DNA from 2 places in the Massilistercora timonensis genome. Region 1 is predicted to be linked to the other one. Evidence: a T-box and tRNA genes for the amino acid it is inferred to sense, from the RefSeq annotation. Region 1 holds a T-box; the other holds one or more tRNA genes.

Region 1 (4,417 bases):
TGCATCTAACAGCAATTGCTTCTTCACATCCATATATTCAGTCATACTGCTGTAAGGATAACTTGCAGGTCGTTTACATAAATTTGCCTTCACAGGATTTAAATGAACATAGCGCAGGCAATTCCAGAAATATGCCTCGCTCTCAATACACTGGCTCCGGAATCGTCCCTGGAATACATATCCAGTCCGATGATGTTTGTAATTATAATAATGGGCATACTTGGCTAAGATTTTAGCCATGAATAGTGATAAGTTTTTTAGATCTGCCTTGACAAGCAGATGAATGTGATTTGACATCAGACAATAAGCGTAAACGGACACCTGATACTTCTCCAGATTTTCCCTGATAATTTCCCGCATCCGCCTTTTCTCTGCCCCGGTCTGAAAAACAGGTTCTTTATCCAGCCCTCTGGCTATAACATGATAAAATCCCGTCCCGCTCTTTTGCCTCGCTTTTCTCGGCATTTATACCCTCCTTTCAAAAAGGGACAGGGTTTTTTCAATCTGGGACGTGGTATTTTCAAAAATACCACGTCCCCAATTAAAATAAATTAATAAGATTTTCCCCAATATGCCATGTGTTTCGCAGGCTTTCCGCACCAGATACATTTATCGGAGATCATTTCTTCATCTTCGATCAGACATCTGGTTGCCGCGCCGCCGGTCACGTATTTTACTTCTCCTTCGCATTCCGGATCTCCGCACCAGCAGGCTTTTACAAAGCCACGGTTGGCTTTGAATTTCTCTTCCATCTCGTCCATGGTGGTTGCGGTATCGATATGGTTCTGCAGGAATTCATTTGCCTTATCGTACATATCCTGCTGCTCCTGCTCCAGGATCTCGCGAAGTTTTACCGCGATCTCATCCAGAGATACTACCGTCTTCTCGCGGTTATCCCGGCGTACTACAACTACCTGGTTCTTCTCCAGGTCTTTCGGGCCGATCTCGATACGGGTCGGGATTCCCAGCATCTCCTGCTCAGCGAATTTCCAGCCGGTGCTCTTGTCGGAATCGTCGATCTTCACACGATATCCGGCTTTCTTCAGTTCATCCAGCAGTGCGAATGCCCGGTCAAGAACGCCTTCTTTATGCTGTGCGATCGGAATGATCCGGCATTCTACCGGCGCTACATGAGGCGGCAGCACCAGTCCGTCGTCATCGCCGTGTACCATGATAAGGGCTCCGATGCTTCTGGTGGACCATCCCCAGGAAGTCTCGTAAGCGCTCTGAAGCTGATTATTCTTATCTACATACTTAATGCCAAATGCATCCGGGAAGCCGCTTCCGAAGAAATGGCTGGTGGCGGACTGCAGTGCTTTTCCATCGTGCATCAGCGCCTCAATGGTGTAGGTATCCTGAGCGCCGGCAAATTTCTCGTGCTCTGCTTTTCTTCCGGATACAAACGGGATCGCCAGGGTCTCACGGTAGCAGTCCTCATATACGTGGAACATCTGGATAGTCCGCTCTTCTGCTTCCTCATAGGTAGCGTGAAGGGTGTGTCCCTCCTGCCACAGGAACTCTCTGGAACGAAGGAAAGGCCGGGTAGTCTTCTCCCAGCGCAGCACGGAGTTCCACTGGTTCCATACCTTCGGCAGATCACGGTAAGAGCGCACGCTCTTGGCCCACAGATCGCAGAACAGGGTCTCGGAAGTAGGACGGATACAGAACCGCTCCTGCAGTCTCTCCATTCCGCCATGGGTTACCCACGCAACCTCCGGCGCAAAGCCTTCCACGTGGTCTGCTTCCTTCTCCAGAAGGCTCTCCGGGATCAACATTGGAAGACATACATTTTCCACGCCAGTCTCTTTAAACCGGCGGTCCAGATCTGCCTGGATCAGCTCCCAGATGGCGTAGCCGTTGGGAAGATAGTTCAGACAACCTTTTACACTGGAATAATCACACAGCTCTGCCTCCCGCACAACGTCTGTGTACCACTGTGCAAAATTCTCCTCGCGGGATGTGATGTTTTTGACCATTTTTTCCTTTGCCATACTCTTTTCTCCTTTTCTTTTCCCCGGGGCCCCTTGCCCCGCATGATGATCTAACGGGAGCTTCCGGCAAAAGAAAACGCCGGGTTTTTCGCTCCCCAAAAGGGACCGAAAAGCTCGGCGGTACCACCCTCGTTAACTGCAGACCGTCTGCAGTTCGCTTCATTTGCCCTTAACGCCGGCCTGCGCTGCGCTTTCACGCAGAGGCTCCAAGGCGGGTTTCCATGCAGTTCAGGACGGAAATCTTTCACCAGATGATCTCCTCTCTTTATGTCCGCTTACATGTACTATTCCTCTTCATCGCCCAAAACTATCGAGTTAAACGTAATTTTAAGCCAAGCCCTTTTATTTGTCAAGGAAAACCCTTGTAATCTTCCCTTTTTTCTCCCCTGTCCGGATTGCATCCTGCCGGTTTCTGTGCTTTAATGATAACTGTCTGACAAGAACACGAGAAAGGAGCCTGACTGTCATGGATCATACTTCTCTGAAAATATTATATGAAGATCCCCAGATTATTGTGTGCGTAAAACCGGCAGGTATTCCCACTCAGACCAAAAAAATCGGCTTACCCGACATGGTAAGCCTTCTGAAAAATCATCTGGCCGGGCAATCCCCTTCCGGACAACCGCCCTATCTTGCTCTGATCCACCGGCTGGATCAGCCGGTAGCCGGCATCCTGGTATTCGCCCGGACGCCTGCCGCCGCCAAAGCCTTGAACCAGCAGCTGACCAGCCATCAATTTGGAAAATATTACCGGGCCCTGGTCTTTGGACGCCCCCCCAGGGAAGAAGACACCCTGGAAGATTACCTGGTAAAAGATTCCCGCAGTAACACCTCCCGGATATGCACAAAAGACACTCCCGGGGCAAAATCTGCCCGTCTGCATTATACAATTGTCAAAAAGGGACAGGGTTTTTTCAATCTGGGACGTGGTATTTTCGAAAATACCACGTCCCCAACTGAGCTTCCTGCTGAGCTTGACATTCACCTGGACACGGGGCGCCACCACCAGATCCGCGTCCAGCTGGCCGCCATGGGCTGCCCCATCGTCGGGGATTTCAAATACGGCCCGGGCTCACCGGATCCGGCGGCACGTCTGCCGCTTATGCTCTGTGCCTACCGGCTGGAGTTCCTCCATCCAACTACAAAAAGGCGGCTGACTTTCCGTCTGCCGCCTGAAGATTTTGCATTATGATCGCTATTTTGTCTGAAGATATTCCCGGATAACCTGTTCCTCGGAAAATGGATATTTCACTCCGCGGACATCCTGATATTCTTCATGTCCTTTTCCGATCAGCGCCACAATATCATTTTTCCCGCAGTGATCGATCACGTAATGGATCGCGTCCTTCCGGTCAGGAATGATCTGATAAACGCCATTATATACATCCAGTCCTTCTATGATATCCCGGTTGATATCATCCATATCCTCAAACCTGGGATTGTCCATGGTGAGGATGGTGAGATCTGCGTACTTTCCTGCCGCTTGCCCCAGATCCCGGCGTCTCTGCCGCGGCCGGTTTCCGCCGCCGCCAAACACACAGATAAGCCGCTTTGGATGGTAGCTCTTCAGCAGATGCAAAAGGCTCTCGATGCTGAGGGCATTATGGGCATAATCGATGATGATATTGGTAAAGTGAGCGCTGTCCTGCACCAGCTGGGTACGCCCTTTCACAAACACCTTCTTCAGCGCCGCCCTCACGGTCTCCATATCAATCCCTTCGGTCCTAGCCACGCTTATGGCCGCCAGTGCATTTTCCACATTAAACTCTCCGGGCATGTTCAGCACCATGTGGGCGCTCTCCTTCCCGTCAAGGTCAAAGGAAACCCCCAGAAGCCCCGGCTCCCAGATGTTCCGGATGTCATGCGCCTGGTAGTCCCCGCCCTGATCCCGGGAAAATGTAACCGGATGTCCGGTAAGCTCCAGCATTTCTTTCCCGTGGGCATCTCCCAGATTGATGATCCCGTAGTGGCTCTGCCGGAACAAAAGCTTCTTGCAGGACAGATACTCGGCAAAATCCGCATGCTCTCCTTCTCCGATATGATCCGGAGAAATATTGAGAAATGCACCGTACCGAAAATGGATCCCATCCGTCCGATGCTGTTTCAGTCCCTGGGAAGACACTTCCATCACCACATGGGTACAGCCTTCTCGCTCCATCTGAGCAAGGATTTCCTGAAGCTCATAAGGGCCCGGCGTAGTATTCTTGGTTGGGATCTTCTCCGCCCCGATATATGCGCCGATGGTTCCGATCATTCCCGTCTTTTTCCCGGCTTCTTCCAGGATCTTCTTTATCATATGGGCCGTGGTGGTCTTTCCCTTGGTCCCGGTCAGTCCGATCATTACCATCCGGTCCGCCGGATGCCCGAACCAGGCCGCCGCGATCTTCGCCATGGCCTCCCGGGAGTCTTCCACCTGGATCATCACT
Region 2 (4,417 bases), on a different contig from region 1:
CTGTCTTACATTGGGGAAGATATTGACCAGATCAATTACTATTATGAAGAGTTCGGCGTCCGCACCATGATGCTGACCTGGAACGAGGAAAATGCGCTGGCCTCCGGATGGCCGGGAGACCCGGAGAGAGGGCTGACTGCCAAAGGCAAAGAAGCCATACGGCGGATGAACGAGCTGGGCATGGTCCTGGATGTTTCCCACATCAATGACAAGGGATTCTGGGATATTCTGGAGCTGTCTGACGGACATCCGGTGATCGCTTCCCACAGCAATGCCCGGGCAGTGTCTCCTCATATGAGGAACTTAAGCGACGACATGATCCGGGCGCTGGCCAAAACCGGCGGCGTGATGGGAATGAACCGGGCGGACGGGTTCATCCACCCGGACAAGGCAAAGCAGACGGTGGAAGGTCTGGCGGACCACGTGGATTATATCCGGGATCTGGTGGGCATCGACCATATCGGCTGCGGGTTTGACTTCGAGGATTACGTGGATCAGGCCGCGCTTAGCAAAAACGGGATCGATAACGAGGATCCGGCGGGAACGAAGGGAATCGAGAGCGCCGCGCAGGCCCATAATTTCCTGGACGTGCTGGAGAGTCGGGGCTATACCCAGGAGGAACTGGAGAAAGTGGCCTACAAGAATTTCTACCGGGTATTCAAACAGGTGCTGAGATAGGATATGCGACAAAAAAGAGAACGCAGATTAGCTCTGCGTTCTCTTTATATTATTCGGAATCTACAGTTTCTCGCCGGTGAGCATCTCATATCCCTGGAGATATTTGTCGATGGTCTTCTGAACAATCTCTTCCGGCAGAGTCCAGTCATTCCCCGGATTGGCTTTCAGCCAGTCGCGGGCGAACTGCTTGTCGAAGGAAGGCTGGCTGTGTCCCGGCTCATAGCCTTCCGCCGGCCAGAAGCGGGAACTATCGGGAGTGAGCATCTCGTCGCCCAGCACGATGTTTCCATCTTCATCCAGGCCAAACTCGAACTTGGTGTCTGCGATGATGATGCCGCGGCTTAAGGCATAGTCCGCGCATTTCTTGTAGAGAGCCAGGGTGTAGTCCCGCAGCTTGGCTGCGTACTCTTCGCCCTTGCCCGGGAAATATTTCTCCAGGTGGGCAATGCTCTGCTCATAAGAAATGTTCTCGTCATGATCGCCGATCTCCGCTTTGGTGGAGGGGGTGTAGATAGGCTCAGGAAGCTTGTCGGATTCCTTTAAGCCCTCCGGCAGCTTGATGCCGCATACGGTGCCGTTCTCCTGGTAGCTGGCCCAGCCGCTTCCGGTGATGTAGCCCCGCACGATACACTCGATGGGAAGCATGTTAAGCTTCCGGCACATCATGCTGTTGCCGTCGAATCTGGGCTGCTGGAAGAACTCCGGCATATCCTTTACATCTGTGGAGATCATGTGGTTGGGAAGGATGTCTTTGGTCATGTTGAACCAGAATTTGGACATCTGGGTCAGGACCGTTCCTTTCTTGGTCACATCATTCTTCAGGATAACGTCGAAACAGCTGATGCGGTCGGTAGCCACCATGATCAGGCTGTCTCCGTTGTCGTAGATCTCACGTACTTTTCCTTCTTTGATTGGCTTCATAGTACATCCCTTTCTATGGTAATTGATTTGTTTGAGTATCCTCTAAATAATAGGAAACCAGATTTCCAGCTAAAAAGCAATAGGAATTTCTCAAAAAATGAAAAAAACACTTGATTTCTGTTAAAAGTTTGTTATAATAATATTTGTTCGCTGACAGTAATGCGGATTGGTGTAATGGCAGCACAGCAGACTCTGACTCTGTTAGTAGAGGTTCGAGTCCTCTATCCGTAGTTCCTTGGCAGGGGCGCCGGATGCTTGAATATATAAGTGTCCGGTCAACTTATCGGAGTGTGGCTCAGCTTGGTAGAGCGCTACGTTCGGGACGTAGAGGTCGCAGGTTCAAATCCTGTCACTCCGATTTTGGTTTTGGAGGCTGTAAACCCAGTAAAATCAAGGGTTTGCGGCTTTCTTTATTTTTTTGAAAAACACGTCTAAAACGGAAAAAACTGGTTTTTTCTAACCATTTTTCTAACACTTTTCCAACGAAGCGATATTTTGGAAGGTGTTATCCAGAAAGGAAGCGGGTATGAAAGTTTTGATCATAGACGGCCAGGGCGGCGGCCTGGGCCGGCAGCTGGTAACAGCAGTAAAAGAGAAGTGTCCGGAGGCGGAGGTACTGGCGGTGGGGACTAACAGTACCGCCACGGGCGCCATGCTCCGGGCGGGAGCGGATCAGGCGGCCACCGGGGAAAACGCGGTGCTGGTAGCGTGCCGACGGGCGGACGTGATCATCGGGCCCATCGGGATCGTGATCGCAGACTCCATGCTGGGGGAGATCACCCCGGCCATGGCTGCGGCGGTAGGCCAGAGCCCGGCCAGAAGGATCCTGCTTCCGGTGAATCAGTGCGATAACCTGGTTGTGGGAGCCGCGGATCTTAGCATGGCGGATAAGGTGCGGGAAGCGGCAGAGCTCCTGCGCGGACTTCTGGATCAGTAGATGGAGAGGAGAACGGCAATGCGGGGAAAAGAAGAGATCCTGGAACATATCAATGCATTTGTCCGGGAGTATCAGAAGGGAAGAGAACTGACTGCGAGATGGAAACTGCCGCTGATGGGATTCGCGGATGCGAACAATCCTTATATACGCAGTTTGAAGGAGCTGATCTCGCCTACTCATTATCTGCCGGAGGAATTTCTTCCAGACTGTAAGACTATCCTGTGTTATTTCTTTCCCTTTACAGAGGAGATCGCCCGCAGCAACGAGGAAGGGGAGGAACCTTCTGCCGTCTGGGTGAGGGCCTATCAGGAGACCAATCAGATGTTTGTAGAGCTGAACCGGTCTCTGGCAGAGCTTTTTGCCTCCTGGGGCTACCGGGCGGTATCGCCGGATCCGGTGGGGATGATCGACGAGGAGCATATCTACAGCAACTGGTCCCAGCGACACATTGCGTATGCTGCGGGCCTTGGGACTTTCGGGATGAACAATATGCTGATCACAGAGGCGGGGACCTGCGGCCGGTTTTATTCCCTGATCACCGATTATCCGGCGGATACGGACGGGCCGGTTCGAAAAGAGCGGTGCCTCTATAAGTGGAACGGTTCCTGCGGCCTGTGTGTGAGGAGATGCCCCATCCATGCACTGACCCTGAAGAGTGGATTTGACCGGGTTGCCTGCCAGAGGCACCTGGCGGACTTTGAGAAGCGGCTGGGGGCAGATGTATGTGGGAAATGTACACTTCAGCTGCCCTGCACCTATAGAATACCAAATAGGGACGGAGTTTAGGACTTCCGTCTCTATTTATTTGCGCAAATATTTTTGCACAGGTTCCAAAGCGATTTGCTGGTAATTTGGCAGGGGGTCTGGTATTCTGGGGTAAAGATATTTTTCTGAAGGGAAAGAAAGCAGTATGGGAAAAACTGAGAATAGAGAAAATGCCTGCTCTCTTGCCGAGCGTCTGGTGGCGCTCCGAAAAAAGCAGGGATACAGTCAGCAGGAGATAGCGGATCGGTTGTCTGTTACCAGGCAGACCATCTCAAACTGGGAATGTGGACAGGGGGCGCCTGCCCTGGATAAAGCGGCGGAACTGGCAGCCATTTACCAGATCAGCCTGGATGAGCTGGCAGGACTTGCAGATGAGCGAGAAGCGCCGGGAGTGGATCTTCATATTCTTAAGAAGCTGGAGGGGCGGCGCTGCCAGCTGGAATTTACAGAAGAGAATACAATGGACGCGATGATGGACGGCCTGTTAGACAATGCCAATGTCCGGATCCTGGAAGTGGGAGATCGCCGGGTCAGGATCGAATATGAGAGAAGAAAAGAAGATGCTATGTTTCAAAAAGAGACGGTGGTGCGGGAAGTAGAGCATTCGATGATCATCGGGGTATCTTTTGCGGAAGAAAAGGAGAGTTGACATTATGACAACGGTACTGATGTTTTTCATGGTATTTATGCTGGCATACGGGATATATTTTCTGTGTACCCATTTGGAAAAAGAAGAAAAGAACGGGAAAAAAGCGCCGCAGAAGGACGGACATGGATGGGCGGAGATCCTTCCCGGGTATAGGGGACGGACCATCGAAATAGTAGTGAAGGATCCCATGTTCGGGATTGGAGTGATCCACAGTCAGAAGGGCATTTTGCAGGATCTGGACGATCAGTGGATGGAAATGGTATGCGAAGAAAAAAAGAAGAAGGTTATAAAGATGATCCGTCTGGATCAGATCAGCGGAGTAAAAGAGATCCTGTAAATTGTGTGAATTGGGCAGAACTGCAAAGACTTTCAGAAGATTTACAACAGGTACTGGGCATGTTAAAATATAGGGGCAGAAGGAAGGAGCTGCAGGGATATATACAAAAGAACGAAAAGTATTTCAGCAG

What was found. The T-box of region 1 lies ahead of proS (proline--tRNA ligase). A T-box ahead of a tRNA ligase gene usually reads a tRNA of that ligase, here a tRNA-Pro.
Region 2: it has a tRNA-Pro gene. The T-box ahead of proS (proline--tRNA ligase) is inferred to sense a tRNA for this amino acid. The anticodon was not compared.

Annotation. Positions count from the first base shown of each region.
Region 1 is NZ_DBGCJQ010000083.1:14,147-18,563, reverse strand. It holds gene ACML7B_RS07700 (REP-associated tyrosine transposase) at 1-465, opposite strand, end outside; gene proS (proline--tRNA ligase) at 552-1,991, opposite strand; T-box leader at 2,089-2,298, opposite strand; gene ACML7B_RS07690 (RluA family pseudouridine synthase) at 2,458-3,183, shown strand; gene ACML7B_RS07685 (UDP-N-acetylmuramoyl-L-alanyl-D-glutamate--2,6-diaminopimelate ligase) at 3,187-4,417, opposite strand, start outside.
Region 2 is NZ_DBGCJQ010000119.1:4,966-9,382, forward strand. It holds gene ACML7B_RS10375 (dipeptidase) at 1-678, shown strand, start outside; gene ACML7B_RS10380 (phosphoribosylaminoimidazolesuccinocarboxamide synthase) at 739-1,599, opposite strand; tRNA gene ACML7B_RS10385 (tRNA-Gln) at 1,760-1,830, shown strand; tRNA gene ACML7B_RS10390 (tRNA-Pro) at 1,884-1,957, shown strand; gene ACML7B_RS10395 (DUF3842 family protein) at 2,126-2,536, shown strand; gene ACML7B_RS10400 (epoxyqueuosine reductase) at 2,555-3,322, shown strand; gene ACML7B_RS10405 (helix-turn-helix domain-containing protein) at 3,447-3,950, shown strand; gene ACML7B_RS10410 (hypothetical protein) at 3,955-4,287, shown strand; gene ACML7B_RS10415 (hypothetical protein) at 4,347-4,417, shown strand, end outside.